Regions from separate parts of the Paenibacillus sp. BT-177 genome, predicted to be linked through region 1. Evidence: a T-box and tRNA genes for the amino acid it is inferred to sense, from the RefSeq annotation. Region 1 holds a T-box; the other regions hold tRNA genes.
The links. The T-box of region 1 lies ahead of leuS (leucine--tRNA ligase). A T-box ahead of a tRNA ligase gene usually reads a tRNA of that ligase, here a tRNA-Leu.
Positions count from the first base shown of each region.

Region 2: it has a tRNA-Leu gene. The T-box ahead of leuS (leucine--tRNA ligase) is inferred to sense a tRNA for this amino acid. The anticodon was not compared.
Region 3: it has a tRNA-Leu gene. The T-box ahead of leuS (leucine--tRNA ligase) is inferred to sense a tRNA for this amino acid. The anticodon was not compared.

Region 1 is NZ_JAOYTP010000001.1:845,224-856,035, reverse strand. Features, by position in the region: gene yqeH (ribosome biogenesis GTPase YqeH) at 1-632, shown strand, start outside; gene aroE (shikimate dehydrogenase) at 738-1,607, shown strand; gene yhbY (ribosome assembly RNA-binding protein YhbY) at 1,676-1,972, shown strand; gene nadD (nicotinate-nucleotide adenylyltransferase) at 1,990-2,580, shown strand; gene yqeK (bis(5'-nucleosyl)-tetraphosphatase (symmetrical) YqeK) at 2,564-3,160, shown strand; gene rsfS (ribosome silencing factor) at 3,157-3,504, shown strand; gene OIU26_RS03890 (CvfB family protein) at 3,501-4,409, shown strand; gene OIU26_RS03885 (class I SAM-dependent DNA methyltransferase) at 4,413-5,186, shown strand; gene OIU26_RS03880 (tautomerase family protein) at 5,259-5,648, opposite strand; T-box leader at 5,828-6,085, shown strand; gene leuS (leucine--tRNA ligase) at 6,147-8,585, shown strand; gene comER (late competence protein ComER) at 8,566-9,411, opposite strand; gene OIU26_RS03865 (ComEA family DNA-binding protein) at 9,699-10,346, shown strand; gene OIU26_RS03860 (deoxycytidylate deaminase) at 10,434-10,812, shown strand, end outside.
Region 2 is NZ_JAOYTP010000004.1:505,519-516,330, reverse strand. Features, by position in the region: gene OIU26_RS15990 (saccharopine dehydrogenase family protein) at 1-713, shown strand, start outside; gene nspC (carboxynorspermidine decarboxylase) at 722-1,861, shown strand; gene OIU26_RS15980 (hypothetical protein) at 2,063-2,563, opposite strand; gene OIU26_RS15975 (hypothetical protein) at 2,892-3,386, opposite strand; gene OIU26_RS15970 (hypothetical protein) at 3,685-4,200, shown strand; gene OIU26_RS15965 (GNAT family N-acetyltransferase) at 4,271-4,780, shown strand; gene OIU26_RS15960 (N-acetyltransferase) at 4,884-5,318, opposite strand; tRNA gene OIU26_RS15955 (tRNA-Leu) at 5,700-5,784, shown strand; gene OIU26_RS15950 (NAD(P)H-dependent oxidoreductase) at 5,876-6,406, opposite strand; gene OIU26_RS15945 (winged helix-turn-helix transcriptional regulator) at 6,604-6,960, shown strand; gene fabV (enoyl-ACP reductase FabV) at 7,177-8,355, shown strand; gene OIU26_RS15935 (hypothetical protein) at 8,465-8,668, opposite strand; gene OIU26_RS15930 (sn-glycerol-1-phosphate dehydrogenase) at 8,837-9,988, shown strand; gene OIU26_RS15925 (GntR family transcriptional regulator) at 10,179-10,812, shown strand, end outside.
Region 3 is NZ_JAOYTP010000004.1:424,196-435,007, reverse strand. Features, by position in the region: gene OIU26_RS15575 (RsmB/NOP family class I SAM-dependent RNA methyltransferase) at 1-1,535, shown strand, start outside; gene OIU26_RS15570 (pseudouridine synthase) at 1,532-2,314, shown strand; gene OIU26_RS15565 (GGDEF domain-containing protein) at 2,439-3,620, opposite strand; gene OIU26_RS15560 (glycosyltransferase family 4 protein) at 3,826-4,950, shown strand; gene OIU26_RS15555 (YkvI family membrane protein) at 4,947-6,053, opposite strand; gene OIU26_RS15550 (DedA family protein) at 6,195-6,800, shown strand; gene OIU26_RS15545 (xanthine phosphoribosyltransferase) at 6,886-7,458, shown strand; gene OIU26_RS15540 (hypothetical protein) at 7,560-7,904, shown strand; gene OIU26_RS15535 (hypothetical protein) at 8,045-8,266, shown strand; gene OIU26_RS15530 (carboxymuconolactone decarboxylase family protein) at 8,383-8,712, shown strand; gene OIU26_RS15525 (hypothetical protein) at 8,854-9,390, opposite strand; tRNA gene OIU26_RS15520 (tRNA-Leu) at 9,614-9,698, shown strand; gene msrA (peptide-methionine (S)-S-oxide reductase MsrA) at 9,912-10,424, shown strand; gene OIU26_RS15510 (divergent polysaccharide deacetylase family protein) at 10,553-10,812, shown strand, end outside.

The DNA of each region.
Region 1 (10,812 bases):
ACCGCGATGTATATGTGGTCGGAGCCACAAATGTGGGTAAATCCACGCTCATTAACCGCTTGATTCGTGATTACAGCGATATGGAGCAGGAACTCACAACATCCCGTTACCCAGGAACTACACTCGATATGGTGAATATTCCGCTCGACGACGGCAAGCACATTATTGATACTCCGGGTATTGTGTACCCTTGGCGGTTCAGTGAAATCGTCTCCCGCCAGGACCTGAGCGCAATTATGCCGGACAAGCCGCTGAAGCCTGCTGCATATCAGCTTGATGCCGGACAAACATTGTTTTTCGGCGGTATGGCCCGATTTGATTTCGTAGATGGTCAGCACCAATCATTTACCTGCTACATTAACGGTGGTCTTAAAATACATCGTACGAAGCTGGAGCGAGCTGATCAGTTGTTCGCTGATCATGCCGGGGAGTTATTGTCTCCGCCAACACGTGATCAATTGGCAGAGATGCCGGAATGGACCAGACATGAGTTCCGTGTTCCACGCAAATCTCCATCGGACATCTATATATCCGGTTTGGGATGGATTAGGGTAAATAGCGAGAACGGAGCTCTGGTAGCGGTTCATGCTCCTCGGGGAGTCCGTGTGCTTTTGCGGCCTGCGTTGATTTAACAATGCTGTAACCAAGTGATAGGGCGGCAAGGAACACAACCTGGTTCCTGCCGCCATTCATGTATTTGAGCGGCCTAATATTTTGCAATATGGGGGAGAACAACGATGAGCAGCGGGGAGTCTGGAGCGATCGAACGAGATCTTGTACTATTGGGCGTATTGGGTGATCCGATCAAGCACTCCAAATCGCCCCTTATGCATAAAATAGCTTTACAGGCAGCGGGGATTGATGGAGATTTTGTACCTCTTCATGTCACACCGGATCAGCTGGAGGATGCCGTGAAGGGGATTCGTGCTTTGCATTTCCGCGGAGTCAATGTGACGATTCCCCATAAGGTTGAGATTATGAAATATCTGGATGAGATTGATGAAGGGGCCAGGCTCATTGGCGCTGTCAATACGATAGTGAATGACAATGGGCGGCTCAAGGGCTATAATACGGACGGAATTGGCTACGTGCGTTCCCTCAAAGAAGAGACTTCTGTCGAGTTAAAGGGTGCAAGAATTGCTGTTTTAGGAGCCGGGGGGGCTGCTCGGGGCGTGATTCATGCCCTGTTGGAGGAGCAACCTGAATCGGTCATTATTCTGAACCGAACACGTGACAAAGCTGAACAACTGGCATTGGAGTGGACGACAGAAGCAATTCCAGTAATGGGCTATTCCAACGAGGAAGCTAGGAATGTGCTCACGACAGTGGATGTGTTGATTAATACAACCTCGGTGGGAATGTCTCCTTTATCTGATGAGCTTCCAGTGGAAACGAGTCTGATTCCGGAAGGAATCATTGTGAGTGATTTGATCTATAACCCGCTGGAAACGAGACTTTTACGCGAAAGCCGTGAACAGCGCGGCTGCACTGTACATGGAGGTTTGGGCATGTTTGTGTACCAAGGGGCAGTGGCTTTTGAGTATTTTACGGGGGTGGCCCCTGCAGTAGACCAAATGAGAGCGGCTGTGCTGAGAAGCCTGTCGTAAATCGGATTATACATTAAAATTATGGAAATGCCGCATTGCATATGTGGCGACGAAGGGGTTAAATATACATGTTAACAGGTAAACAAAAAAGATATCTGCGCTCGATGGCGCATCATTTGGACCCAGTTTTTCAAGTAGGTAAAAACGGTACGAATGAGCATCTTATGCGTCACATCAATGATGCGATTGAAAAGCGTGAGCTGATGAAAGTACAAATTTTGAACAACTGTTTGGACGACAAACATGAAATTGCGGAAGAACTGGCAGCAGAGACGGGTTCCGAGCTTGTACAGCTTATTGGAAGCACCATTATTTTGTACAAGGAATCTCGTGATCATAAGCAAATTGAGTTGCCTAGAGGATAATACGCGGGGAGAAAATTATGAAAATCGGTATTATGGGTGGTACATTTGACCCGATTCATATTGGACATCTGCTGGCTGGAGAAGCGGCAAGAGATGCCTATGAGCTGGATCAAGTATGGTTTATGCCTTCTCATATTCCTCCGCACAAGCATCAAGCGGGGGCAAGCGGCAAGGAGCGTCTGGAGATGACAAGTGAAGCGGTGGCGGGTCATCCTGCTTTTGAAGTGCTGGATATTGAAGTGCTTCGCGGGGGGGTATCCTATACCATTGACACGATCAAGAAGCTTCAGGAGCTGCATCCTGCTGTAGATTTTTATTTTATTATTGGTGCGGATATGGTGAACTACTTGCCTCATTGGCAGGGAATTGAGGAATTGGCGCAGCGGATTTGTTTTATTGGGGTGCGGCGACCAGGCTTCCAGCTTGCGTTGGATGAGTTGCCACATTATTTGCAGGACAAGGTACTGCTGGCAGATATGCCAGTGGTGGACATTTCTTCGACGGATATACGGGAGCGTGCTGCAGAAGGCCGTACCATTCGTTATCTTGTGCCTGATCGTGTACATGACTATATTACAAGGGGCGGTTTGTATGAAGTACAGCCGTGAGCAGCTAATGGAAGCCGTATCTGGTCAGATGCCTGAAAAACGCTGGAAACACACGCTGGGTGTTATGCATACCTCTGTAGACCTTGCAAAACGTTATGGGGCAGACCCGGATAAGGCAGAACTGGCGGCTATTTTGCATGATGTGGCGAAATATTGGCCTGTTCAACAGATGGAAGAAGTGATTCGTAACTATCCTGAATGTGATCAGGAGCTATTGGAGCATGACAAGCAGCTCTGGCATTCAGAGGTAGGGTACTGCGTTGCGGCAAGAGATTATGGAGTGGATGATCCGGAAATAAGGAACGCAATCCGCTGGCATACATCAGGACGTGTAGGTATGAGCCTGCTGGACAAAGTCGTGTGTTTGGCTGATTACATCGAACCAGGGCGGGATTTCCCCGGGGTTGAACATATCCGCAAACAGGCAAAGAAAAGTTTGGAGCAGGGCCTTATTGCTGGATTTGACTCTACAATTTCATTGTTGCTGGAAAAGCAAAAGGTTATTTTTCCGCTGACGGTCTTGTCGCGCAATGACTTGATTCAACAGCTAAAACAGAAAAAAACGGAGGTTCATGAATGACCCTAACGAATGAGAAATTAATGCAAACGGCGGTTGAGGCCGCTAATGATAAAAAGGCAATGAATATTGTCGCATTGGATTTGCGTGGAGTATCGCTAGTCGCGGATTATTTTGTAATCTGCCACGGTAATTCGGATACACAAGTACAGGCGATTGTAACCGAAATTCGCAAACGCGCTCATGATGAAGGTGTAGCCATCAAAGGGATCGAAGGAATGGATTCTGCTCGCTGGGTTCTAATGGATTTGGGAGATGTTGTAGTGCATGTCTTCCATCGCGACGAACGCGAATATTACAACATTGAACGACTCTGGTCGGATGCTAAGGTTGTGGAGAAGGTATGAGTTTGATCGCTGGTACTTATGTCACCATTATGGTGGATCGTGAAGTATCGCCTTTCGGCTACTTCCTTACCGTCGGCGAGCAGGATGTGCTGCTGCATTATACGGAGCTGACTCGTGAAATCGAGGTGGGTGAACGGCTGGAGGTATTTATCTTCCACGATACAGAGGACCGTTTGGCTGCAACTATGAAAAAACCGTTCTTGTCTTTGGGAGAAATGGCCAAGCTCGAGGTGGCCGATGTGCATCCGCGTTTGGGATGTTTCCTGGAGATGGGACTGGGTCGTCAACTTTTGCTGCCGATTCGTGAGTTGCCAGAAAACCGGGATCTGCATCCTCGTGTGGGTGACTACGTGTATGCCATTATGGAGCATGACAAACAAGGCAGACTGCGAGCTAAGCTGGCAGGGGAGCAGGAACTGGCTCCATTGTGCTTCCATGCTCCTAGTTCGTGGCTTAATACATGGGTGCAGGCGACGGTGTACAAGCCGCTTCAGATGGGCACATTCGTCCTGGTGGACGGGGGTGTGCTTGGTTTTGGTGCAATAGGGATGATTCATTCCTCGGAACGTAACCGCATGCTTCGTTTGGGCGAGGAGGTTAAGGTACGGGTCACGCTTGTTCGCGAAGATGGTCGGGTCAATCTGGCGATGTCGCCACGCAAGGAAGTAGGCCGTGATGAGGATGCGGATCGGTTAATTGCATTTCTGAAGGAACGTCCGGGTGGCGGCATGCCATATTCTGACGCAACGCCGCCGGATATTATCAAACAACGGTTTGGTATCAGTAAATCCGCCTTCAAGCGTGCGATGGGCAAGCTGATGAAGGAAGGACTGGTTACACAAAAAGAAAACTGGACCTACCTGGTGGAGACAATGCCTAAACCGAAGGACGGGAATGGGGAATAAAAGATGGCTTCTTACCGCAAGTTTGCCTATGTGTATGATGAGCTAATGCAGGACATGCCGTACCCGGACTGGTTGCGCTTTGCACGGCAGGCTTGGGATCGATACGGTATGCCACATACAGTGGCCGAGCTGGGCTGCGGAACGGGCTCAATTACGATTCCACTGGTTAACTCGGGCTTCGAGGTGGCTGGCATCGATTTATCCTCTGACATGCTGGCAGTAGCCCGTCGCAAAATGGAAACCACTCCTCAAGGACAGCGATTGTTTCGTGAGGGAAGCGTTCGCTGGATACAGCAGGATATGCGAGAATGGATTTTACCGGAGCCCGTGGATTCTGTCATTTCTTTTTGCGATTGCCTGAATTATTTACTTGAGGAAGAAGATATCATTTCTACTTTCCGCAGAACGTATGCTGGTCTGAAGCCTGGTGGAACCTTTCTGTTTGATGTACATCACCCCCAGACTTTTTTGCGTTATGATGAAGAACAACCATTCGTACTGGATGAACGCTCTATCTCGTATATCTGGACATGCGCATTGGACACTCCACGTTGTGAAATTGAGCATCATCTCAGTATCTTTGCGAAAGCAGAACATGAAGGACGCGATCTGTACCAGCGTTTTGAGGAAATTCATGTACAGCGTGCTTATGATCCAGACTGGATGAAGGCAGAATTGTCCAAAGCGGGTTTTCGTGATGTGAAGGTATATGCAGATTTTGAATGGGTAGAAGCAGCAGATGACGCGGCGAGACTTTTTTATGTCGCTGTAAAATAGCTAGGATTCATTGAGCTAATATAGAAAAAGAAAGACGCTTTTCATGAAGTCATGAAGGGCGTCTTTTTGCACTCATATATTCACTTTATAGTTCAGCTGAAGTTCATCACCCGGTACACCCCGAATGCCCCAATTCTGTTTCGGGGTTTCAAATATAGTAATCTCAAGATCCTGTGGAGAAATACCCAAAAGATCGTTAATTCTTTGAAATAACAGGTTGATGAGTTGCTTCTTAGCTTCTGTCGTTCTGCCTTCAAAGATACTGATCTCAATAATGGTGTACGCCTCGGAGCGATCATCGGCATATATAAAGTCTTCATGATTCATAGGGAAGAAACGATGAAACCTTTTGTTTGGAGGATAGTTGAACGCATCCACCACGGCAGAGTGAATTACCTCTGAAAGTTGCTTTTTGATCGGATTTAGCTTTTCTTTGATCCCGAAAATTTTAATCTGTGCCATGTCTCAGCTCACCTTTCTTATCTCATCTCAACTTGAATCATTGTAACTTGGAGTTATTATAAAACATTCGTATTCATGTGTCATGGACAACTAGTATGAAGATGGGGTTTAGTATCAAATGTAGTCTTTATTTGACTTTTTTCGCGGTTTTCAATATAATAGTGCCATTATTAACGGTTAAACAATCGCTGATGAGGAATAGTAGTTTTGTCTGGACATGTAGAGAGCCGGCGGGTGGTGCAAGCCGGTTGACAGTGCAAAGCGAACTCACCTCGGAGATATGTGTCCAACGCAGGAAAGCACTGTGTAGGTGTTAGCATCCTGTTATTAACACGCATCGGATCACCTCCGTTATCAGGTGCAAAGGGAGTAGAATGCGAAGAACGCTTTCTGCTAACTAGGGTGGTACCACGGGAATATAACCTCTCGTCCCTAGCGCTGACACGCTACGGGATGCAGAGGTTTTTTTGTTGCATACCGTTTGAGGAGGAAAAGACAATGACAGACACACAGCCGAAGCACGGCTATCAACCGCAAAGTATTGAACCAAAATGGCAAAAATATTGGGATGAGAACAAGACGTTCCGCACTGGGGAAGAGCCGGGCAAACCGAAGTTTTATGCTTTGGATATGTTTCCGTACCCGTCTGGAGCTGGTCTGCATGTAGGCCATCCGGAGGGATACACAGCTACAGATATTGTTTCACGTTATAAAAGAATGCGTGGCTACAACGTGCTGCATCCGATGGGTTGGGACGCCTTTGGTCTGCCTGCCGAGCAGCATGCTTTGGATACAGGTGAGCACCCACGCGAAATTACGGTAAAGAACGTAAACAACTTCCGCCGTCAAATCAAATCACTTGGCTTTTCATATGACTGGGATCGTGAAATCAGTACAACTGATCCTGATTATTACAAATGGACACAGTGGATCTTCATCCAGCTGTATAAGCGCGGTCTCGCTTATGTAGCTGAAGTGCCTGTTAACTGGTGTCCAGCACTGGGAACAGTACTGGCGAATGAAGAAGTAATTGACGGTAAGAGTGAGCGTGGCGGCCATCCGGTTATCCGCAAACCAATGCGTCAATGGATGCTGAAAATTACGGAATACGCGGATCGTTTGCTGGATGATTTGGAGGAGCTGGACTGGTCCGAGAGTATTAAGGATATGCAGCGGAACTGGATTGGTAAGTCTACCGGTGCAGAGGTTCATTTCCCAATTGAAGGCTATGACGAGCAACTCACAGTATTTACAACCCGTCCAGATACGCTGTTCGGCGCAAGCTACTGTGTGCTGGCCCCTGAGCAGGAATTGGTGGATATGATTACTACACCTGAGCAAAAGGACGCTGTACAACAGTATCGTGAACAAGCTGCTCGGAAAAGCGACTTGGAGCGCACGGATCTGGCCAAAGACAAAACAGGCGTATTCACAGGAGCTTATGCAGTGAATCCGGTGAACGGCGAAAAGCTGCCAATCTGGATTGCTGACTATGTACTAGCAGGCTACGGAACAGGTGCAATTATGGCAGTACCGGGTCATGATACACGTGACTGGGAATTTGCTAAGAAGTTCGGATTGAAAATTACTGAGGTCGTTCAAGGTGGAGACGTGGACAAAGAGCCATACACCGAGGATGGCCCGCATGTCAATTCAGGCTTGCTGAATGGACTCACCAATGAGGAAGCTATTCCGAAAATGATCGAATGGCTCGAAGCTGAGGGTAAAGGACAGGGCAAAGTTACCTATCGTCTGCGTGACTGGCTGTTCAGCCGCCAACGCTATTGGGGCGAGCCGATTCCAGTAATTCATCTAGAAGATGGAACGATCAAAACGGTTCCTGAGGATCAACTGCCGCTCGTACTGCCAGAGATGGACAATATCAAGCCTTCAGGTACAGGTGAATCCCCGCTGGCGAATGCGACAGATTGGGTAGAAATCGTTGATCCTGAGACAGGTATGAAAGCACGTCGTGAGACAAATACGATGCCGCAATGGGCAGGAAGCTGCTGGTACTACCTGCGCTTTATTGATCCGAAAAATGATAAAGAGCTTGTATCCAAAGAGAAACAGCGCGAATGGATGCCTGTTGATCTGTATATTGGCGGAGCGGAACATGCGGTTCTTCACTTGCTGTATGCCCGTTTCTGGCACAAAGTACTGTATGATATCGGCGTAGTGGAAACTAAAGAGCCTTTCTATAAGCTGGTCAACCAGGGTATGATTTTGGGCAACAACAATGAAAAAATGAGTAAATCACGCGGTAATGTCATCAATCCTGACGATATTGTAAATACGTTTGGCGCCGATACGCTGCGTATTTATGAGATGTTTATGGGGCCGCTGGAAGCAACCAAGCCATGGAATGAGAATGGCGTTGAGGGAGCGCATCGTTTTCTGTCCCGCGTATGGCGCCTGTTTGTTTCCGAGGATGGTAGCCTGAACGAAAAAATTAAAAATGACGGCGGTAGTGACGAGTTCAAACGCACCTGGCATAAAACACTGAAAAAGGTAACTGAGGACCTGGACGCATTGCGTTTCAATACAGCAATCAGCCAGCTGATGATCTTCACCAATGATGCATACAAAGCAGACCTTCTGCCGCGTGCAGCGATGGAAAACTTCGTGCAAATGCTGTCTCCGCTTGCACCGCATCTGGCTGAGGAACTATGGCAGCTGCTGGGACACAACGAGAGCATTACGTACGCGGCTTGGCCTGCCTATGATGAAGCATGGACGGTGGACGCTGAAGTGGAAATTGTCATCCAGATGAATGGTAAAATTGTACAGCGTGCAACGATTGCCAAAGATCTTGATGCCAAAGCGATGGAAGCCTTTGCTTTGTCGCTGGACAGCGTTCAGGAAGCACTGGCTGGTAAAACGGTTCGCAAGGTAATTGCTGTTCCTGGTAAGCTGGTTAATATTGTTGCCGGTTAATCGGCTTTAGGCCGAAGGAGACATCTATCTTTTGCATGTCTTCTTCATACTTGTTGTGCGTGGCCCGTATTAGCTCAGGGAAGACACTATGCAGGCTGATGTCCAACAATGCGAGAGCTTCGGCGGTGATCCCTCCGGGAACCGCTACTCTTGCTTGTAACTCGGCTGGTGTCATCCCGCCTTCCGTGAGCAGCTTTCCAGTACCGATGATCATTTCACCGGCCAATGCGCATAGTTCTGTACGGTCTATACCCGTAGCTTGAACTGCGGCTTGAATCCACTGGTCCATAAAAAAGGCCAAGAAAGCAGGGCCGCAACTCGAAAAATCCGATGTGATCCGTGTATGAGACTCTTTAACCCGAATTGGCCTGCTGATGTGGGACATAAGCTCTTCCAAAAGGGAGCGATCCTCCTCTGTAATCCGGTTTCCATGGATGCATAGTGAGGCTCCGCTTCCAATCTGGTGAGTGATACTCGGAATAATTTTGGACACTTTGGCTTTCAGTGCATGCTCCAAAATACGGATCTGTACTGGACTTGTGATAGAAACGACGATCTGCTCTTCTGTAATGACGTTGCGTATTTCATCCGTTACGGTTTTTGATTCCAGCGGCTTCACGCAGATAAATAGAATATCGCTTTCCGCTGCCGTCTCACGGTTGCTTTGAGCTGCATGCAAACCTGGATAACGACGGGCTAGCTCGACTACCTTGGAATACGTTCGGTTGCTTGCTAATATTTGCTGTGGTTTGAGTGCGTCCGAATGAATAAAAGATTCAATTAGCAGACTTCCCATGCTGCCAGTCCCGATAAATCCAACTTTCATTGTTCAACGTCCTCCTTTCATACTTTGCGGTATAGACGCTGTGCTGTCATTCTTCTTAGTGTATGCACTTGGTCTTGGCCGACATGACGAATTTTATGTCTGAACACATTAGATCATGGTTGGGGCCGCACCACTCTTTGTATAAATGCTCACAGCGAGACCGTATGGAGGTGTTTACAAACCTCCGGTTTGACGGAAATTGGACAGATTTGCTCTGTTAGATTGAGACGTTGGTCTTCAGTCGGTTCAATTCCGAAATCCATGTGGAGTAGGGGACGATACGAAAAATGAAACGCGTATGGACAGGAACGGCAATAACGCTTGCTGTAATCGGGAGTGGACTTATTTTGTTTGCCGGAGGGCAGCGCTCTGAGCCTCAAGAAGAGTGGAGTTTGCTTAACCATAAGGTGGAGCATGCTTTGGCGATAGAGTCGGAGTCAATTGAGTCGCAGCGAAGCAGTGAGTATACCCAAGGAAAGCATGCTGTAAAAGAGGCTTCAGACCAAACTGAACGCAGAGCGAATGTCGAAGCTGTTGACAATGTGAAGCATAATACTAAGCAGAGTTCTACTGGTGTATCTGCTGCTATGAGTGAAAACTCCATGGTGGGGAATTCAAGTACCGTAAAGCAGTCAGATGTTGCGGATTTGAGATCAGACACTGCTGTTGCCAGTTCGGATGCTGCAACGACGAGTAGGACAAATACGGTGAATGATTCGGTTATTCCATCCGTTTCCGGTGAAAAAAAGGTAAACATTAACACAGCGACTGCTGCCGAGTTAATGGAACTTCCGGGGGTTGGGGCTAAAAAGGCCGAGGCTATTTTGAACTATCGTAATCAGCACGGGCTGTTCAAACGCGTGAACGATTTGGATCGTGTAAAAGGAATCGGAGCTAAAATGTTAGCGAAAATGAAGCCGTATGTCAGCTTATAACTTATTTAAGTTTACGGTATAGGCTTTGAGAGAGTGGCTGTAACGGATATGTTTTACGTTTAACTTGTTTATACGGGAGAGATGGAAATGAGTGCAGATGTACGCAAGGACTGGGACACCTACTTCATGGATATCGCTTATATGGTATCCACCCGTTCGCGCTGCGCGCGGCGTCATGTTGGAGCCGTACTTGTACAAGGTAAGAAGCTATTGGGGACGGCCTATAATGGCGCACCATCCGGGGTGCCTGACTGTTCTGAGGCAGGCTGTATGATCTCGGAGGAATATGAGGTCGTTCACCGTGATGGACGGGAGGAAATGGTTAAGAAGCAGCGTTGTATTCGCACTATTCATGCGGAGCAGAACCTGTTGCTGTTTACTGACCGGATTGACCGTGAAGGCTCCTCCGTATATGTCACCGACCAGCCGTGCTGGACGTGTGCCAATATGTTGGCGAACAGCGGTA
Region 2 (10,812 bases), on a different contig from region 1:
CGATTGATATTGTGGATGCAAATGCAGGGGACCACGGATATCCTTTTGCAACTAACTTTAATCCGGAAATCAATATTCGTGAAATTACAGCGAAAGGCCGTTACTTTGAAAACGGAGAATGGATTGAAACTGAGCCACTTTCTGAGAAAAAAGTATACGACCTGCCTGAAATTGGACCGAAAAATATATATCTTTTGTATCATGAGGAACTGGAATCTCTTGCAGTGAATATTAAAGGCGTGAAAAAAATCCGCTTCTGGATGACGTTCTCGGACAATTATCTGAATCATTTGAACGTACTTCAAAACGTAGGCATGACTTCGATCGAGCCTATTGATTATGAAGGACAACAAATCATTCCACTGCAATTCCTGAAAGCTATTTTGCCGGACCCGGCTTCTCTGGGACCAAGAACAAAAGGCAAAACAAACATTGGCTGCATCATCCAAGGCGTGAAAGATGGAAAGCCAAAAACCTATTATGTTTACAACGTTTGTGATCATGAGGAATGTTATGCAGAGGTTGGCTCCCAAGCCATTTCTTATACAACAGGTGTTCCTGCCATGATCGGTGCAATGCTTATCATCAAAGGTCTCTGGAAAAAGCCAGGCGTTTACAACGTTGAGGAATTCGATCCAGATCCATTCATGGAAGCACTAAATAAACACGGATTGCCATGGCAAGAGAACTTTTCGCCAACGTTGCTTGATTGAGGTCTGCGATGAATATTGATATTACCGGACTCCCATCACCTTGTTATCTTGTTGACGAAAGACTTCTTGTCAAAAACCTTGAGGTTTTGAATTCCGTACAAGAGCGGACAGGTTGCAGTATTCTGCTTGCTCTTAAGGGATTTTCGATGTTTTCGACCTTTCCTCTGGTTGGCAAATACTTAAAAGGCGTAACCTCCAGTTCGTTGTTCGAGGCAAGACTCGGTCGCGAAAAAATGGACAAGGAGGTTCACGTATACGCACCAGCTTATGTTGACAGTGAATTTGATGAGCTATTGGAGTATGTTGACCATATTGTTTTCAACTCCTTTGATCAACTGAACCGCTTCAAAAGCAGAGTGCAAGGCGTAACTTCCAAAAAAATCGATATCGGCATTCGAGTGAATCCGGAATATTCGGAAATTGAAACACCGCTGTATGATCCTTGCTACAACAACTCCAGAATGGGTGTGACTCTGGCTAACTTTAGACCTGAGGATCTGGATGGCGTGGACGGTATTCATTTTCATACGATGTGTGAACAGAATTCAGATACGCTGGAGCGCACTATTAAAGTCGTGGATGAGAAATTCGGGCCATACATTAAGCAAATGAAATGGCTCAATTTTGGCGGCGGTCACCATATTACCAGAGAAGACTATGATCTGGACACACTGGTACGCTGTATCCAATATTTTCAGGATAAATACGGTGTGCAAGTTTATCTTGAGCCAGGCGAAGCTATCGCTCTGAACACCGGATATCTGGTTGCAACCGTATTGGATACGATGAAAAACGGAATGGACATTGCCATTCTGGATACTTCGGCTGAATGTCATATGCCTGATGTGCTGGCTATGCCTTACCGCCCGAATATCATTGGTGCTGGCAAGCCTGGTGAGTATGCACATACTTACAGACTTGGAGGACTTACGTGCTTGGCTGGAGATGTGATTGGTGACTATTCCTTTAAAGAGCCATTGAAGCCGGGAGACAAGCTTGTATTCTGCGACATGGCCCATTACACGATGGTCAAAAACCATATGTTCAACGGAGTCAACCTGCCAGCCATCGCCAGCTACAACGATGAAGAAGGCATCAAGGTAATCCGTCAGTTCTCCTACGAGGACTTTAGCTCGCGTTTGTCGTAAGACCTACACAGGAGCAACAGAACTGAGTGCCTCGAATAGAATGACTGAACTACAAAAGCCTCGCCCCTTTAAAAAAGGGTGAGGCTTTTTGGTGTAGTTAGGATTTTTTAGTCTTTATATGTGTCTGTTGCATGTATCCAATACGACAACAGGCATTAAAGAACGATACACAACTTGAAAAGTTACATAAATTTAATTAGCCTACCTTACAACTTCAGAAGAGACTTTATAGTCAAACATTTTTCCTCCAGGTTGAAGTCCGTACGCATTGACGGTTAGGTAGTAATCTTTACCTTGTTCAAGAGTTGCATTTAAAAAATATTGACTATTTTTTGAACTTTTGATGCTTTGACCATTACTATCGAAGAGGGTTAGCTCCAACCAAGAATCGGGATATCTGTGTCCCTCAATTGTGAAGTGAACTTCTCTTGAGTTATTTTCTGCCATTATTTTATATACATCGTAGTTTTCCCACATCCCATGCTTCTCTTCACCGAGGGTTCCAATGACCCCATCACCTATAAAATAATAGTTAGCTTGTTCAAAAGTATCATTTGGCTCCTGTTCATCATATTCAAGTAAAGGGGCAATAGTTGATTCCTTTGCAACTGGTACAGAATCTGCTTCTGCAGCTAAAGCGACACTGGCAGTAGTACTCAACATAAGTGTAAGACCTAATGAAGCTAATAATGTTTTTTTCATGAATCAGAGCCCTCACTTTTTTTGGTTTATATTCATTTAAGTATACCTATTAATTTTAGGTTGTTATTCTATATCATTCACTAAATAATCATATACACAAAAGAAATAACAATACGTGAGTATAATAGAATCATTATTATAATATGGTTATTTTTACATTATGGGGAAGTTTATATCAACCATAAGCACGGAGAAGGTGTTAGCGTTCATCCATAATTCTCCTACGAGGATAGCGCGTTTGTGGTAAGAAAAGAGTTGTTAAAAGGTGTAAAAATGTAGTCCTGTAAAAGGATCGCGTTTTTTTGTTAACTTCAATTTATCCTTTGATCTACTTGATCGTAGAAGTAACTTTATAGTCGAATAATTGACCTAACTCAGCACCGGGTGTTTCTACGACCAGGTAGTACCATTTGCCAGCTTCAAGATTTTTACCTAAAGAGTATTCACGATCATTTGCATATCTAATGAAGTGTCCGTTACTGTCAGCCAAACCAAGTCTCAGCCATGTATTAGGATATATGTCCCCTTGAATATTAAATTGATACCAACCAGATTGAAAGGCTTTAAACTTATAATAATCGCTATTGTCATAACCTCCATCAATGTGTTTGCCTATTTCCCCATAGATGTCATCTCCTGCTAGTATTTCACTAGCTTCATCGAACCAGTTGTTAGGCTCTCTGTCAGTCCCATTCCCAAAGAGCTGGATAGATTCCTTTTGTAATGCGGGTGCTGCTTCTTGAGCTTCTTGAGCAGATGCAACAGCGGTGGACGTGCTTAATAGAAGTGCAAGACCCAGTGTGGAGAAAACTGCCTTTTTCATTTAATCATCTCTTCCCTTCTTATATTTTGGGATTTAAATGAATATGTATAACCAATCCCATCCAGTATTATATATTGAATCCCAATAAATTGGAATAAAAATGTAACAATAAACAAAAATATATATTTTTTTGTCACAATTATGAGTTTTTACAAATTTATTCATTAAACTTCTATTAAGAGTTAGCCAACTTACTGTATACTATAGAATTCCATCTTAGTATGCTTTCGTGAAAAGGGGCATCCTATTTTAGGAGTAACACAAGCTATGTTATACTCCATAATTGGAGGTGAGAAAAATGTTCGACCCGACCGTTTTTGATAATTTAAAAGTGGCTATGGAAAATGCGGTTTATGATCTGGATAATCTGGATTCACGTATTAACATTACACAGCGAATCGATAGATTGGAAATGTCGGTAATGTCGCGTGAATTTGGTGTACAGTTCAGTCTGAGAGAACAGCTGGGTGTGACGGCAGAACTTCAACTAAAAATGGATTTAAACAACCTGGCTGCAGAAATTTTGGAAATGGAAGATCAAACTCCGGGATGTAGCTTATTGCTGTATTTTGATATGAAGATTCGAGATATTGAGGCACAATGCAGCCGGATTGAAAAAATACTGGCCGAAATTTGGAAGCCTGAACTTCGACCAGTACAGACGCTAAGTCAGATTTACGGAGAGAAGACATCTACATACCATAATAGGATTGAACTCCGATTTTCCAGGCAAATTAACGAAGATCAGATGGAGGATATTCCAGAGTTGTTGGAACATATGTTGCTGACGCTTACGGAATTAAACAAGATCTAAACATCCCTCTTCCTCTTAATAAAGACAGCCTGTCATTTGGGGAATTTAGAGGTAAAGGAGCTGGAGATATATGATAAATGAACACGATTTTCCTGAAATATATGCGATTATGGAGTCTTCTTTTCCAGCATCAGAATGCAGGACGTTTGAGGCTCAAAAGGCTTTGCTAAAACATCCTAGCTATCGCATCATGACTGAAAAGAATGAGCAGGGGAACATAGTGGCTTTCTTGGCAGGTTGGGAATTCGCGCATTTTCGATTTGTAGAGCATATTGCGGTAGATTCCCGTATACGAGGTGGCGGATTAGGCAAAAAGCTTATGAGTAGATTTGTCTCACAGTCTGACCAACCGGTAGTGCTGGAGGTTGAGCCGCCAGTGGATGAATGGTCACGGAGAAGAATCGGCTTTTACGAACGATTAGGGTTTCATCTGAACGATTTTGAATATGTACAGCCCCCTCTAAGAGAAGGACAGGCAGATCTGCGGCTTCAGATTATGAGCTATTCAGATGCGTTGGCTGAATCGGCGTTTGCTCCGTTTAAAGAGATTTTATATACCGAGGTTTATGGGCTTAAATAAGAGACTAGACAGTTAGTAGATAAAATTAAAAGGCTCTGCTTGTGCCGTATGGATACGGGAGCGGAGCCTTTGCTCTAAAAAGTTAAAGGGTGCTTCATTATTATTAATGTTTAGTCCATATCATCACAAATTCCTTCTCCTCAGTTTCGGCATCCACAGATTCCGCTTGAATGGTAAATCCATTTTTAGTATAAAAGTTAAATGCTTTCGTGTTGGATTGATACACCTTTAATTGAATTTCGTCATGCTGCTTCTTAACCCAATCTAATAGTAGCTTGCCATAGCCTTTTCTTTGAGAATCAACACGTATAAACAGAGCAGCCAAGTATCCATCCAACATGGAAACGAAGCCGCCAATCGTATGATCATCCTGTATGATAACGTAGTTTTGAGCGAGGGGAAGGTACTTGTTCTCCATCTCGGCAGCTTGAGAATTCCAATACTGTGGAGCAATAAAATGATGGGCTTCTACAGAAGCATCCAGCCAGATGGCTACCAGTTCTTTCAACTCTTCTACTTTCACAGGTCTAATCGACATTGTAACGCCTCTTTTCACATTATGTAATCTTATCTATATTAAGTATGATACTGAAATAAAAAAGACCGTCCGTGGACGGTCTTTCTACCCGTGGCGCTTAATTAAAACCTTGATCCGTATCCCGCGCCTCCGTCAACTCTGTAAATTAGAGAATAACGGACCGGGTAAGGGATACGCTCAACATGTGATTATTGATGTTGACGCACCTCCTTTCCTGATGCGTTCATCTTACCATATCTGGTTGGTGATATCCAGTGATTTTATTATATTTGCTAGTATTATTCATAGAAAATATAATATAAAAATGGCTTGCTTTTAAATTCTATGCAAGATATAATCTTAATTACGGTAATTAAAGATGTTGCCGTCAGTACATAGTATGCGGTCGTGGCGGAATTGGCAGACGCGCACGGTTCAGGTCCGTGTGGGCTAACCCCCCGTGGAGGTTCGAGTCCTCTCGACCGCATTATACCTAACATTTACAGGTTCTTGGATTGGCTGGATGCCACCAAGAACCTGTTTTTATATGCTTAAAATGCTGCGTGTAAATAGCCATTTTATTTATACTGGAATATATACTTAATATAGTCCTTCGCACTATGATTAATGTCTTCATCACTTGCTTGAAACGAGGCTCCAAAGACAGCAAAATAGGGTAATGTCGTGGCGCCAACATGTACTGCGCTTGCTTTAAAAGGGGCTATGACTTCATCTACCGTAAATGTAACGGAACCAGTAGATAAGTAGTTTTCTTTTTTATCACCAATCGACATAGCGATCCCTAGCTTCTTTCCTGTTAACTTATCACCTTTTGAACCATAAGCCCATCCATGGGTAAAAACATCATCAAACCACTTTTTTAATAAAGGAGGGTAACTATACCAATATAAAGGGAATTGAAATATGATATTGTTGTGTGCTTCAAGTAACTTTTGTTCTTTCAAAACATCAATGCTCCAGTTTGGATACTCTTTATAAATTTCATGAATTGTAATTTCATTGGTATATTGAAGTAATTCTTGTTTCCATCTTTGATTTACTCTGGAATCTTCAATATTCGGATGTGCTAAAATCACGAGAGTCTTCATCATAAATCACCTTTCTTACATAGCATCTTTTGCTTTTTGTGGATACGTCTTATTATTCTGTACGCTATAAAAAAAGTAAATACGCACAATAAAGTAATATTGTTACTTGAAAGTGTGCATGGTACTTAGAGTAAAGATATGGGATTATAATATTAATCAGATCAACTTAGTTATTTTAGCGTTGAAGAGGTGGTCGTATGAAACAATATAATTTAGGCATAGAAGCAACACTTGAGATCATCGGAGGTAAGTGGAAATCTTTAATCATATGCTTACTAATGTCTGGTAGAAAGAGGACAAGTGAATTACAGCGTAGTATTCCAGGGGTTTCTCAAAAAGTCCTTATACAGCAGCTCCGTGAACTTGAGAAGGATGGCATCGTTGGCAGACATGTGTATAATCAAATGCCTCCAAAAGTGGAATATTATATAACAGAATATGGTATAACAGCAAATGAAATAATTGATTTAATGTGTACCTGGGGAAGATCGAATATCAAAAAAAGACAACAGCAAGGAGAAGATGTGCGGTTGTTAGAAAGTGAGTCAAAATGAATAGTAGAGTGAAAGAGCGCTGGAGACTATGATGTTTACGGCGATTTTCTTTTTTTATAGAGTCGGTGGTTCGGGGATGTCTGTTGTCGAGTATATGATCGGTTGCCTTCAAGTACTATGTTATATGTTGAGCCACAAGCTGATTTGTAATATAGTTATGACTGGACAACCATTCCATCAATATTAAATGAATGCCAAAGTAGGGGGACCCTTGCAATGATTATTAAACCGAAAATTCGTGGTTTCATATGTACGACTGCGCATCCTGTAGGATGTGCGGCCCATGTTAATCGTCAAATCAACTACATCAAAGACAGCACAGCATTACAAGGAGCTAAAAAGGTACTCGTGATCGGAGCATCCACAGGCTATGGACTGGCTTCACGCATTGCTGCAAGCTTTGGTATGGGAGCTGACACCATTGGAGTATCCTTTGAACGTCCTGCTTCAGAGGGACGCACAGCATCGGCAGGCTGGTACAATACAGTGGCCTTTGAAAGAGCGGCCAGAGCGGCTGGCTACATAGCGGAAAGCATTAATGGAGATGCTTTTTCCCATGAAATTAAGCAAGAGACGTTAAAGCTGGTCAAGGAAAAACTGGGCAAGGTAGACCTGATCGTGTATAGTGTCGCCTCACCACGGCGGACCCATCCAGATACGGGTGAAACCTTCAATTCCGTTCTCAAGCCTATCGGACAGCCTTTTACGAATAAAACGGTGAATACGAATACGGGTGTCGTATCGGAAATTACGCTGGAACCAGCTACGCAGGAGGAGATTGATAATACCATCACGGTCATGGGTGGCGAAGATTGGTCTTTATGGTTAAAAGCGTTAGAAGAAGCCGACCTGCTGGCTGAAGGAGTAACCACACTGGCTTACTCGTATATTGGTCCCGAGATTACGGAGGCTATCTATCGTAAAGGAACCATTGGCCAAGCTAAAAATGATTTGGAAGCCACCGCACATACTTTAACAAAGCAACTGGAGCCTTATCATGGGAAGGCCTACGTTTCAGTGAATAAAGCTTTGGTTACACAATCCAGTTCCGCTATACCTGTTGTGCCTCTGTATATTTCCTTACTGTTTAAGGTCATGAAAGAAAAGGGGTTACACGAGGGATGTATTGAGCAGGCACAACGTCTGTTCGAAACGTTATACAGTGGATCTATTGTGGAAACGGACGAAGAAGGGCGTATTCGCCTGGACAACTGGGAAATGAGAGAGGATGTGCAGCAAGCTGTTAAAGCGGCTTGGTCTGAGATTACTACCGAAAACGTATCCGAACTGGGTGATCTTGAACAATACCGTTTGGATTTCCTTCAATTGTTTGGATTCGGTTTTGATGAAATTGATTATGAATTGGACGTTGATCCAGAAGTTCACACGAATTAAGTAAAATAGGTTCCAAGTCAAAAACGGGTACTCTCAAGCTGCGATGGCTTGTGAGACCCGTTTTTTAGGTATGCAGGCAAATAAAAATGGGCTCGTTCACCAACAAATTTCACCGAGAATTGGACGTGGAAAGCGACTTTTGGTGCAGCAAGCGAAAAACGGCAATGGTAATGATAATCCCTGCAATGCCAAAAACCGTGACAGAAGTCAGTGCGCGATAAGCTTGCCAGCCGAACAAAAAAGCAATCCCACTGCCAAACGTTGTACCTGCCAGTAACCCGAGTGCGCAGGCAATGTCCGTTCCAAATTTCATAATCATGTTCCTTTCGAATGGTTGAATTGAATAGTAACTTGTACGTTTTTTCTGGACTTGTACCTACACTTGTGCGTACAATTAAATAGTAATCGTTTTCAAACGGAATCTATTTATTAGTATGGATCATTCTTGTACAAATTATTCCTTTTTCAGGAGGCTGATGAAATGAATATGAATGAGCAAATCAAGCTGTGGAACGAAGAGGCGCAGGCTAGTAACGCTGATCATCCTCACCGAAAGGTTGAATTGTTTATTGAGGTACGGGATGGAGCGCTTGGATCCATTGCTCCTTATTTGATTCAACAGAATTATCGGCATGTCACTCTGGTAGAGGATGAGCATACTTCAGCGGCAGCAGGGAAAAAAGTAGCTGAATTCATCCGTGAAGCAGGTTTGACAGTTGATGTAGTCCGGCTGCCTCCGAATGCGGTAGGGGATGTTATTGCTGATGAAACTTACATTATGAAGGTTCTGCTGGGTGTAGCGGATCAAAGTCAGGCTGTACTTGCTGTAGGGTCCGGTACAATTCACGATCTGGTTCGCTTTGTATGCTATAAAATGAATCGTCCGTTCTTGTCAGTCCCAACGGCTGCCTCCGTAGATGGTTTTACCTCCGCCGGTGCCCCATTAATTGTGGATGGAAGCAAGCAGACGTTCCAAGCCGTCCCGCCAGAGGCGATCTTCGCTGACTTGTCCGTACTGGAGAGTGCCCCTCAAACGATGACTGCTGCGGGTTTTGGCGATATGCTCGGTAAGTTTACCTCATTAGCAGACTGGCATGTGTCCAGAGATTTGGGAAACGAGCCGTATTCACCTGTGGCTAACCGAATTACCGAGGAGGCTTTACGTGCCTGTGTAGAGCATGTTGATGAGATTGCGGCAGGCAGCAAGACAGGTGTCGAGGTGTTGATGAATGCGCTTATTGCATCCGGTATTTCGATGTTGATGATTGATCATTCCCGCCCTGCATCAGGTGGAGAGCATCATATTTCTCACCGAATTGAGATGGATTTTATTGCAGAGGGGCGCAAGCAAGTTTTGCATGGTGCCAAAGTGGGCGTTGCCTCTGCTTTACTGTCTGATATGTACAGGGAATTGGCTGCCAATCAGGATGTGGAGGCTTTTAAAGTATATCGGACTTTGCCTACATCGGAACAGATGCGTGCATGGCTAGCTCAGGTTGGAGGTCCGTCTACCATTGCCGATCTGGGGGTTACGCAGGAACAGCTTGATCGTGCTTTGCGTACGGCACATACTTTGCGTGATCGCTATACCGGACTCAAGTATATGAATGAACACCAGTTGCTCCGTTCGTAATGTGTGTTACACCTACACCAGAGTCATTTAGATACTCAGTCTAAGCACGGGAAGGGATTTGTGAATGGCTTTACGCCTCCGGCAGCTATACAACGATATCCTGCTCCTGTAACATTTGTATGTACAAATGGACGATATGCTATAATCGGAATACGAATAGGTACATGATATGGCAAGTACGGAGGAAATTATGGCGCCCAAATATATACAAGTTAAACAGGAAATTTTATCATGGATTCATTCATGCAAACTGGAGCCGCAAAGCCAGCTTCCTTCTGAACATGAAATGTCTGAACAATTTGCAGTTAGTCGGCAAACGGTGCGTCAGGCCCTGGGTGAGCTGGTACAGGAAGGTTGGCTGTTTCGCATACAGGGCAAGGGAACCTTTGTCGCAACACGGGATCATAAGGAACCCGAAGATCCACGGACAATTGGAGTCGTTACAACCTATATATCGGATTATATTTTTCCATCCATTGTACAGGGAATTGAATCCAAGCTAAGCCGGCAGGGCTACAAGCTACTGCTATCAAGCACAGGTAATGACCCTGAACAAGAACGTCAGTGCTTGGAAATGCTGCTGAGTCAACCACTGAGTGGAATTATTATTGAGCCGACCAAAAGCGGGGAACGTAATCCCAATTTGAACTATTATTTAACCGTGGAAAATCGCCAAATCCCTTATTTAATGATCAATGCGCGTTATGAGGAGATGGACGCACCTTGTCTGCGTTTGGATGATGAGAAGGGTGGTTTTTTGGCAGCAGAGCATTTGATCAAGCTGGGGCATCGGCGATTGGCTGGTTTTTTCAAAACCGATGATA
Region 3 (10,812 bases), on a different contig from region 1:
TAGAGGACTTTAAGGAACGTCCTCCGTTCGAACTGCGGCCGATTCCGTGGTGCGCCACAGGTTTTTACATTCCGCACGGTACTAAGCCTGGACTTCACCCCTACTATCATGCTGGGTTGTACTATGTTCAGGAACCGAGTGCCATGTCTCCAGTTGAACTGCTCAATGTAGCTCAGGGTGAAGCTGTTTTGGACTTGTGCGCTGCACCGGGAGGGAAATCCACCCAAATCGCAGCCAAACTGCAAGGAAGCGGCATACTGGTGACCAATGATATTAGCGCCGATCGAACCAAGGCGTTGGCTAAAAATGTGGAATTGTACGGTGTGCGTAATGCCGTGGTATTGAATGAGAGCCCTGATCGTATCGCAGATGCTTTTCCTCATTTTTTTAACAAAATTTTAATTGACGCACCTTGTTCGGGAGAAGGCATGTTCCGTAAGGATGAGGATATGGCCAAACAATGGGAGACACACTCGGTGGAAAAATGTGTGGTCATGCAACGGGACATTTTGCGTGTAGCGGCCTCAATGCTGAGCGATGGGGGGAGAATTGTCTATTCGACCTGCACCTTTGCCCCGGAAGAGAATGAAGGAATGATTGCGGAATTTCTGGAGGCTCATTCCGATTTTAACGTAGTCCCTGTTCCTTCGGAAGCAGGCTTTGCACCAGGCCACCCGGAATGGATGAACGAAGAGATTGCATCGGCACATCCCGAACTGCGGGGTACAGCACGCCTCTGGCCGCATCTTGTAGAGGGGGAGGGCCATTTTATCGCTGTATTGCAGCATCAGGGTGGTGCTCGTGTCGGTTCGACAGCAGATCTTACTGAATCAGGGGATCTGGCTCCATTTACGAACAAGAATGACAGAACATTAAACATAGAAGCAGCGTATCCGCAGAAGAAGCAATATTTGCCCGTCAAGGAAGTGCTAGTCCCAAGTGGCCAAGGAAGGCGTGCGACTGATGAGCCTAAACGAACCGGAAAAGGAATGGGCGGAAAGTCAGCCAAAGGAAAGAACACGCGCGGCTTTGATGGCAGCAAGTCACGTATGGGCAAAGAAAATGTAAAATCTGCTGCACGCTCCCCGCATGATGTGCTGGAGTCCTATCATCAATTTGTTCAGGAGCAGCTGGAGGTTTCATTTGCAGGCTACACGGTGGTCTACGGAGATCGCATTTATCAGTCGCCGCTGGCATCACATCGTTTGGACGGCCTTAAGGTGGTACGTCCGGGCTGGTTTATGGGAACCGATAAGAATGGTCGTTTTGTACCTTCACATCCGCTGGCGGTGGCTTTGCGCCCTTCTGAGGCGGTTAGGAGCATCAACCTCTCTAGCTCGGATGCTGAAGCCATCCGGTATTTAAAAGGTGAAACCTTGTCCATCCCTGTTGAGAGAATAGAGCTTCGAAATGAAGTCCAACCCAAAGGCTTTACTCTCGTGTGTATTGATGGTTATTCGGCCGGGTGGGGCAAATGGCAGGACGGCATGCTTAAAAATGAATATCCTACAGGCTGGAGGTGGACATCGGTATGAGTGGAAAAGGAAGACAAACTCAGCGTTTGGACAAAATTTTAACCCATATGGGATATGGTTCCCGTAGTGATATCAAGAAACAGGTAAAGCAAGGTATGATCACGGTAAACGGACGGACCATCAAAGATAGCGGCTTACAGGTTCATCCATACCAAGACCAAATTGAAGTGAACGGAGAACTGGTTGTATTTCGGGAGTTTATTTACATCATGCTGCACAAGCCTCCAGGTGTCATATCCGCAACCGAAGATACGAGGGAACGGACGGTGCTGGATTTGCTGAGTGCGGAGGAACGACATTTTGAGCCTTTTCCAGTAGGGAGGCTAGATAAAGATACAGAAGGCTTATTGCTGTTGACCAACGACGGCAAGCTGGCGCACGAACTACTGTCTCCACGGCGTCATGTCCCCAAAACGTATGAAGCTACGGTGTCGGGGCATGTCACGGAGGAGGATATTCTTCAATTTACAGCAGGAGTGGAACTGGACGATGGGTATGTCACCCTACCCGCGCAGTTGACGATTCTTCGGCATGAACAGCCGCATCAGGCAGATGGAGAAGTCACTTCCTATATTTCGCTCGTAATCCATGAGGGTAAGTTTCACCAAGTGAAGCGCATGTTCGAGGCGGTTGGTAAAAAGGTGACCTACTTGAAAAGAACAGCCATGGGGCCATTGAAGCTGGATGATCAGCTTCCACTGGGCAGCTATCGAGAGCTGACTAGCGAAGAACTGGCCTCGATCGGCCGTGATATAGCATCCGCAACTTCAGAAGTTTAATGAAGAGATTAAATACAAATGACGCACAGGCTCGTATGAGATTCCTGTGCGTCATTTTATGATATAGACAACCAGACAGAGCAGTATTCATAGGCAGTCTTTGATAACGAATCGAATTTGCGAATTATTGTGCGCGTGCTGCCCGACTTTGCTTCACTTCCGCTGCCTTATAAGCTGTAACCTTGTTTTTGCCTGTCGTTTTGGATATGTACATGGCTTGATCGGCCTGTTTGACGAGTTCATCCGGGTTTATTTCCTTCTTTGCTGTACTGTGTCCGACACTGATAGTGACGATGCTTTCCTCAGCGACACGTTCGCGGATTCGTTCTGCGACCTGCGCCACCTTGGCCCGCCGATCCACAACCATTGCGACCAGTTCCTCGCCACCGTACCGTCCGGTCAGCCCGATTTCATCCAGTTCCTCCTCCATAATTTGTGCGACCTGCTTGAGAACCTCATCCGCACGAGCATGGCCCTGCGTATCATTCAGCTTTTTGAAATTGTCAATATCGCAAAAAATGACCGACACGCGGATTCCCTGGTCCATATATCTCCGTAATCTTCCCGAAAAATATTTACGGTTATACAGCCCTGTGAGGCCATCGGTGATGGAAGAACGATAAATCCTTTGGAGTAGCTCCACAATCCGTTCAAACAGAATGATGAATAACGTAGTGTAGTACAACAATGGTAAAAATGACATCCACAGGACTGTGCTTGACCCGTTTGCTTCTTCAGGGATGTCATTTTGCAGCCAGAGAAAACCAAGCCAGAGCGAATAAGTGAATAAGCCTGCTATAAATTTTTTTGGTTGTCCGATCCGTGGGGTGATGAACAGAAGGCTTAATATAAGCACCAACACTCGATAAAACAGAGTGAATCCAACCAATTTCACTGAGCTGATCCAAGTGGGCAACAAACCTAAAGTCCAAGCCATTACCGGCAGTATTAATAACGCAGCCAGCAACAGCAAGGCCCATTTTTCCACACGCTTTAGTTTTCGGTACAGCTGAAATACAGCGGCATTGATGAGCAAGAAGGCAAACGCCTCCAGCGCATTTTTCCACACGATTCCCTGCAGTTGCATTTGGCCGCCGCCTGCCGAATAGAGATTCATCGCTTCATATGTCATAATAAAAATAGCGGCAACCGAAAAAAGGATATAGGCTTTTTTTCGTTGTCTGCTATATATGATCACGCACATTAGCGCCATCATGAGTATAATATACAAACCGCAGGCTGCACTTATAGCCCCGGCCAGAGATGGGGAGCCCAAGGTTCCCAATAAGGACAACAACGTCAACATCACCGACTCCATTTGTAAAATTAATCTATCTATTGAACAGACGATATCGTTCCGATACAATAGACAGGATTTATTGCAGTTAAAATGTTATAATTTTCTTTTGTGCCTAACATTTATTCTCAATATATCATCTTTCAGAAAATCCGGAAACCTATACATATATCCTGTGTTCCGGGCAGTTTAATGCTTGAAAGGGGAAGCACTCATGAAATTGCTACAGGCTCTCTTTTTCCCACCCGAGCAACCGGGAGGCGTTTCATCCATGATTCCATATTTGCAAGAGCGATTTACGTCCCCCCGTTGGGAAATGGAGCTATTTTCAATCCCTAAACGGATTCGTAACAAGGGTAGGGACGAAGTAATCTTTGATACCTTCGACTGGACGAGATATGAGCAATATCCAATTGTTCAAAAATATATTCAGACGTACCGTGATTATTTGTGGTGGACTCGGCTTCGTATTCAGAAGCCCTTTGACCTTATTCATGCTCATCATCCGATTGCCGGGCTCGCTATGAAAAACGTATTTCCAGATATCCCGCTCGTACAGACGATTCACTCTTCCTATGAGAAGGAGTTAATTCTAAACGGGAAAATAGAGGAGAACGGGCCTGAACACCAATTCTTAGTGTCATTGTACCGAGAAATGGAGCATAAGGCGGATCGCCTGATAGCAGTATCGCAATCTTTTCAGCATTACTTAACACCTTATGTACAGCATCCGCAAGATGTTGTGGTTATTCCAAATGGATATGATGAGAAACGATTTAAGCCCATTCCTCACGAAAATGAAGTGACACAGCTCATAACCGTTTGCCGACTTGTTCCCGCCAAAGGGCTTGATATTCTATTACAGGCTTGCGCTGAGCTGAAAAAAAGAAATCAGGAATTTGTACTCCATATCATTGGAGATGGTCCGATTCGACCTGAGCTGGAAGAGATGGCGCGACAGCTGGATATATACCATGAGACGATTTTTTATGGATATACTCTTCATCCTGAAGAGTTTATGCCTTTCTTTGATGTATTCGTATTGCCTTCGCGGGCGGAGGCCTTTGGCTCCGTATTTGCAGAAGCGGCGTTGAGCTGTCTGGCATTGGTAGGTACAGAAGTAGGGGGAATACCGGAGCAGATTGAGGATGGGGTAAATGGTCTGCTCGTGCCACCCGATAATCCGAAGGCACTGGCAGACGCATTAGAAAAGGTCATCGCTGACCCTGCCTATCGTTATGAACTGGCTAGATCTGCCTGCGACAAGGCTAAATCAAGCTATTCTTTAAGTCGTGCTGTTAACGAGCTGAAGAAAATGTATTTGAAATTTCCACACTAACCATGACGGGTATCACCTGGTTTGGAATCAGAATGTCGAAAGCTGGAACGAGGACGTGAGGAGCGGAAAGGTCTTCCGCGTCCTGCTAAGATCAGTTTACTAACCCACATTAGACTGAGCATTCCGAAAATAGGATAAAGAACAGATAACAGTGAGCTGAAGCCGAACTGACTGATTAAAAAACAGGTGAGCATAATGAATAATGTAATGAGCTTGGGCGAAATTTGGACATGCTGACGAATTTGTAGACTGACTCCATAAATGTCGGCTACAAAGGTACTGAAGATCTCCATGAAAATGAGTAGAATGTATATGATTTCAACAAGGGCGCCTAGACGGTAAGCGATGCTTCCCATAGGGATTTCAAATTGCTGAATGCCTGGCATTTGCGCTGACATGACAAAATGTGCAGCCATCAGCATAAAGCCAACACCAATTCCGCCCAATACACCGCCCCAGCGGATGGTTTTGCGGGAGAAAGTTTGACTGCCTAGAGGGACAAGCACGGCCTGAGCCATAGCCAGATTGAAGGACGTATATAGGAGTGGAGAGATCCATGTTCGTAGCGCACTGTGGTCTGTTGTATTCGTGATAAAGCTTTGTGGATTGGGCATGGAAAGGGTGCTGTGAACGAGCAAAAGAGATATGGTGATCATCAGCGGGACAACAATGGTGTTCATATGCAAAATCGCTTTAATACCTTTATTCAGCAGCAAGTAAGTTCCGATTAATGTAATGAGCAGTCCTGTTTGGTAGTGTAGGTGAAGGTGCTCCACAAAAACAGAGCCGGCTCCTGCCAGCATGACACTGTTCACGCCAATTAGCACAATAAGCGTGAATATGCTGATCCATTTTCCAGCATTGGCACCAAAAAGGTGTTTGTTCAGATCCTCGTAGGAGCGGGCTGAAATATCATGAGCAATCAGCATCATTTTCGTACCCAACCATACAAATACAAGTGTGGACAGCATAATGGTGATTGTAGCCCAACGTCCATATTGCGTAAAAAATTGCAATATTTCTTGTCCGGTAGCGAACCCGGCACCGACGATTGTACCAATGTATGTAAAAGCAATCTGAAAAACATGAATATTACGTTTCATTCCCAGTCCCCCCTTGCTTGCTTGAATAACGCTGCAGCGAGCATATAATACAAACTATGTTCAACTGAAATGGGACATGACTGGATGAGACTGAAAATAATTATACTGAATTTAATGAATAGCTTGACGGGAGCGTAATTTATGGGTCAAATCCTTGCATGGATACTGGAATATGGATATTTGGCGATGTTCGGCTTGCTTGCCCTTGGAGTAGCTGGTATGCCGATACCCGACGAAGTGCTAATGATCGCCTTTGGCGGGCTCGTGTCTCAAGGACACTATAACTTTATTGCCGCGCTGGCAGTCACATTTTTCGGTAGTATGACAGGCATGATGCTTAGCTACACATTGGGTCGCCTGCTGGGCAAGCCACTATTGCACCGATACGGTAAATGGGTGAGGCTTACGCCCTCCAGGATTGCCTCTTCCGAAAATTGGTTCGGGCGCTATGGTACCTGGGGAATTTTGTTCGGGTATTTTGTCCCCGGATTGAGACATGTATCATCCTATCTGGCAGGCACAACCCGTCTAGGTGTTTTTCGCTATATCGGCTATGCATCGGCAGGAGCTTTGCTGTGGTGCGGTACATTTTTGGGGATCGGACATGCGGTAGGCATGCACTGGGAACAGGTGGCTAAGCTGATGGAGAAGGTGACGCACCGGGTAGGTTTGATCGTTATTCTTTTAATCGTTTTGGGAGGAATCATCGCATGGTTCTGGAACAAACGTAAAAAAAATATCACATGAACGCATGGAAAGCAGGCTATAGCTTGAAAGCGGCGGGTGAAGTATGGTACTTTTACCGCATAGGAATGCCGTGGGAGGTCATGGAATGGAAGTATTAAAGAAACGAATTTTAAATGAAGGCGTGATTGCGTCAGATCAGGTGCTAAAGCTGGATGGATTGCTTAATCATCAGGTTGATCCAGAGCTGACAATGGAAATGGGACGAGAGTTCGCAGCCCGTTTCCGGGAAGAGAAAATCACCAGAGTAGTGACCGTGGAATCCTCAGGCATTGCCATCGGGTTTGCGACAGCGTTGGAGTTGGGTGTACCGTTAGTATTTGCTCGTCGTAAAAAGACTTTATTAGCTGATCCAGATGCGCTGTGTGAGCGTGTACCTTCGTTTACAAAAGGTATTGTCACAGATATTATGCTGTCTCGTCAATTTATTCATGAGCATGATCGTGTGTTGTTCATTGATGATATTATCGCTAATGGCGATGCGGCTCGAGGCATGGTTAAAATTATTCAACGCTCTGGAGCGGAGTTGATTGGATTCGGAGTTGCGGTTGAAAAAATGTTTCAAGCTGGAGCGAGAACCATCCGTGAGCAGGGCATCCGTGTAGAATCATTGGTTAAAATTTCATCGTTGGCTGACGGTAAGATAGAGTTTGCTGAATAGTAATAATTCAAAACTCCGGATCCTTATTTCTAATAATAACCTTTGCATGAGCATCAATTTCGCTTATAATATATATAAGGTTTGGGAGAGGAGGCAGCAACATGGGGAATGAACAATTGACCGAACAGTTTTTTCTGGAAAAACTGGCAGCGGCTAAAGTGCATTTTGAACGCGCCTTGGATTGTAAGCATACGGAATTCGACGATTTGTATCCCTATATGATTGAACATCCTCAGTTTTTTTGGTATAAACGCTATGTGGCCTGGTCTGAGTTGTTGACATTGGTTAACCTATGCGAAGAATTGTCTTTCTCTTGGAAAGAAGAATTTACTGCTCACCAAGTGGAGTATGTAGAACAGCGAGTGTTGTCTGCACAAGTGCTGGACTTCTGGTACGAGAAGAACGATACAAAAGAACATGATCACAGTGTAAATCAGTCGGGATAATTTGTTGCTCTGTTGGCAATCCATATAAGTAGTAAGCGGAAGAGACCTAAATGATTCGTTTAGGTCTCTTTTTAAACTTTTTTCATGTATATAAAATTATGGCCGTTGTGTTGAAAAAAATGGACAAGGAGGGGACATGGATGATAATGGACGAAGAATTGGATGCTTATCGACTTTCTGGTGAAAAGGTACGCGTCGTACGCGATGGATTGGAGTCCAACGATGTGGTTGGCATTGTACTGGCATGGGATGATGAACAGGTGCTTATTCGCCGCCAGAATCGACGTGTGGTCAAGTTGGATCGCAGCTATACATACCAGCCGTTCAGCGAGCCGCGTCACAATCCGATAGAACTGGATTAAGAAACGAGTTCTAATGGGTATTGGATAAAAAAACTGGGTGCTTCATTAGGCATACAGAAACTCTAAACCGGACACAGTAATGAAGCAAAACTCAACAGAGAGGGCGTGCTGTGTTAATGACGGTTATGGATGAAAAAGTACATGCATACAAGGATCAAATCAGCCATTTGGAAGATAAGTTGCCCGAGGTAGTTCATGCCTATCATCGCTTTACCGGAGAATGCTTTCAAGCCGGCAGTTTAGATGAAAAAACCAAGCAACTGATTGCGCTAGGAATTGGATTATTTGCCAACAATGAGGTGTGCACGTTTTATCATGTGAATGAGGCGCGTTCCAAAGGAGCCAGTGATCAGGAGATTATGGAAGCCGTTGCTGTAGCTGCTGCAGTTGGTGGAGGACATGCTCTAAGTCAAGGGGTTACACGTGTACAGAAGGCGCTACATTAAAACGAATCATCCATACAGATAACTCATACTCGAAATAGGGGAAATAGATTGATCTGAACAAATGATAGTGATGTTTATGGAAAGAAGCTTCCGAGCACAGTTAGTGCCTGCGGAAGCTTCTTTTTGCATGTAGTGCGGGGATTATGCTCTTTTGCTTGCAGCAAAAGCAGCAGGACGAGGGGATTTATGCTTATAGGCAGAAGAGGATGCAATCCAACTTCGCTCAACAACGCGTAGGGGTTTGGGGGTTGAGTTATTGGGTAATTCGGGGCGATATTTCTCTGGCAAAGGTAGAGACGCCGTATGAGGCATAGAGGTAGGGAGCCCCAAATAAGCTCGCATTCGTTCATACATTTCTTTGCGGAATGCGGACATAGGCATACTGAACTGCTCTTTGACGCCTTTATATATATAGGTGGCGTGAACGCCGGAGTGGTTTTGTTGTATGTCTAGAACACGAACGTGATACTTCTTAAATTCATGTTTAATTTCAGATAGTAGGATTCCGGTACGATCTATTCCTGCGTTAACCATTTCGACATAAAGATCAGGGGTTTTCAGCACGCCGCTTTCTTCAAGAATTAGGCTGTCACGCTCAAATACTTTTTGAATAAAGGTAAGGAGCAGATAACTCTTCACAAGAGAGCATGAATGCTGAGTAGTATCTGAAGAGATCATTACCATTCACCGCCTTAAGGAAATGTGATGATAATTCATAGTCATGGAAGTAAAGGAACTTTTGTTCCTAAGAACTTATGTTCTTATATTATCGTATTATTCCTTTTTTATCAAGAAGAAATAAAGAAAAATAAAAGATTTGACAACTTTATATGAGCATGGTATGATCTATCTTGTCGCTAAGAAAGATTGATTCTTTCGAGATAGACGATCAAATCTATATGCGGTCGTGGCGGAATTGGCAGACGCGCACGGTTCAGGTCCGTGTGGGCTAACCCCCCGTGGAGGTTCGAGTCCTCTCGACCGCATCCATTTAGAAAAGGTTTATAGAATTGCTCTTGTAGCAATTTTATAAACCTTTTCTTATGTTTCGGAATTATTGCAGACTTCCAGCAATGATTCCAATACGAGGGTTTGAACTTTATTCAAGTTCATAAGCAATTCTTTTATAAGTTTAATTTTTAAGATATGATAGAAAATAACGCATTTGATGATGAAGCTATTGAAAGGTTGGATGTAAGATGGAGAAAGCAACTTTTGCAGGCGGATGCTTCTGGTGTATGGTGACTCCGTTCGAGGAGCAGCCAGGCATTCATAGTATTGTCTCAGGCTATACTGGAGGGACGATTTCCGATCCGACCTACGAACAGGTTAAAACAGGAACAACAGGGCACTATGAGGTGGTGCAGATTACGTTTGATCCTGAGCTGTTTCCTTATGAAAAGCTACTTGAATTGTATTGGCCGCAAACAGATCCTACCGACGGAGAAGGTCAATTTCAGGACCGAGGCACACAATATAAGCCTGCAATTTTTTATCATACGGAGCAGCAACGAGAGCTTGCACAACAATCCAAGGAACAGTTGGTACAAAGCGGACGCTTTGATAAGCCAATTGTAACGGAGATTCTTCCGGCTGCAATTTTTTATCCGGCAGAGGATTATCATCAGGATTATCACAAGAAGAATGTGAAGCATTATAAGGAAGATCGAGCCCAATCCGGTCGTGATGAATTTATCGATAAAAACTGGTAAGCAGCTTTAATATACGTTATTACGCGCACATCAAGGCAGATCAGAGATTATATCTCAGATCTGCCTTATACATATTTAAACGGTTTTACTCACACAATGAAGGGACAGAGAAGGAGGCTGACCCGCAAATGAGTACACGACGGAAGCTGCACATGAGAAATATAATAAAAAAAGCTTTAAAGGCATCACGCAACCGGAAGAATTCGTCTTATGCGCTTGTACACCATGCAAGATCTAGAATGCAAATCATCGTAGTGCTTTGTATTTCAGTCTGTATGTTATTTATGGTCTGTAAAACTGCTGTTGCCGAAGCAATAGACCAACAGAACCAGCAGCAAAAGAGGGTTGCTGTCATTATTGATGATCTAGGAAACAACATGAAAGGTAC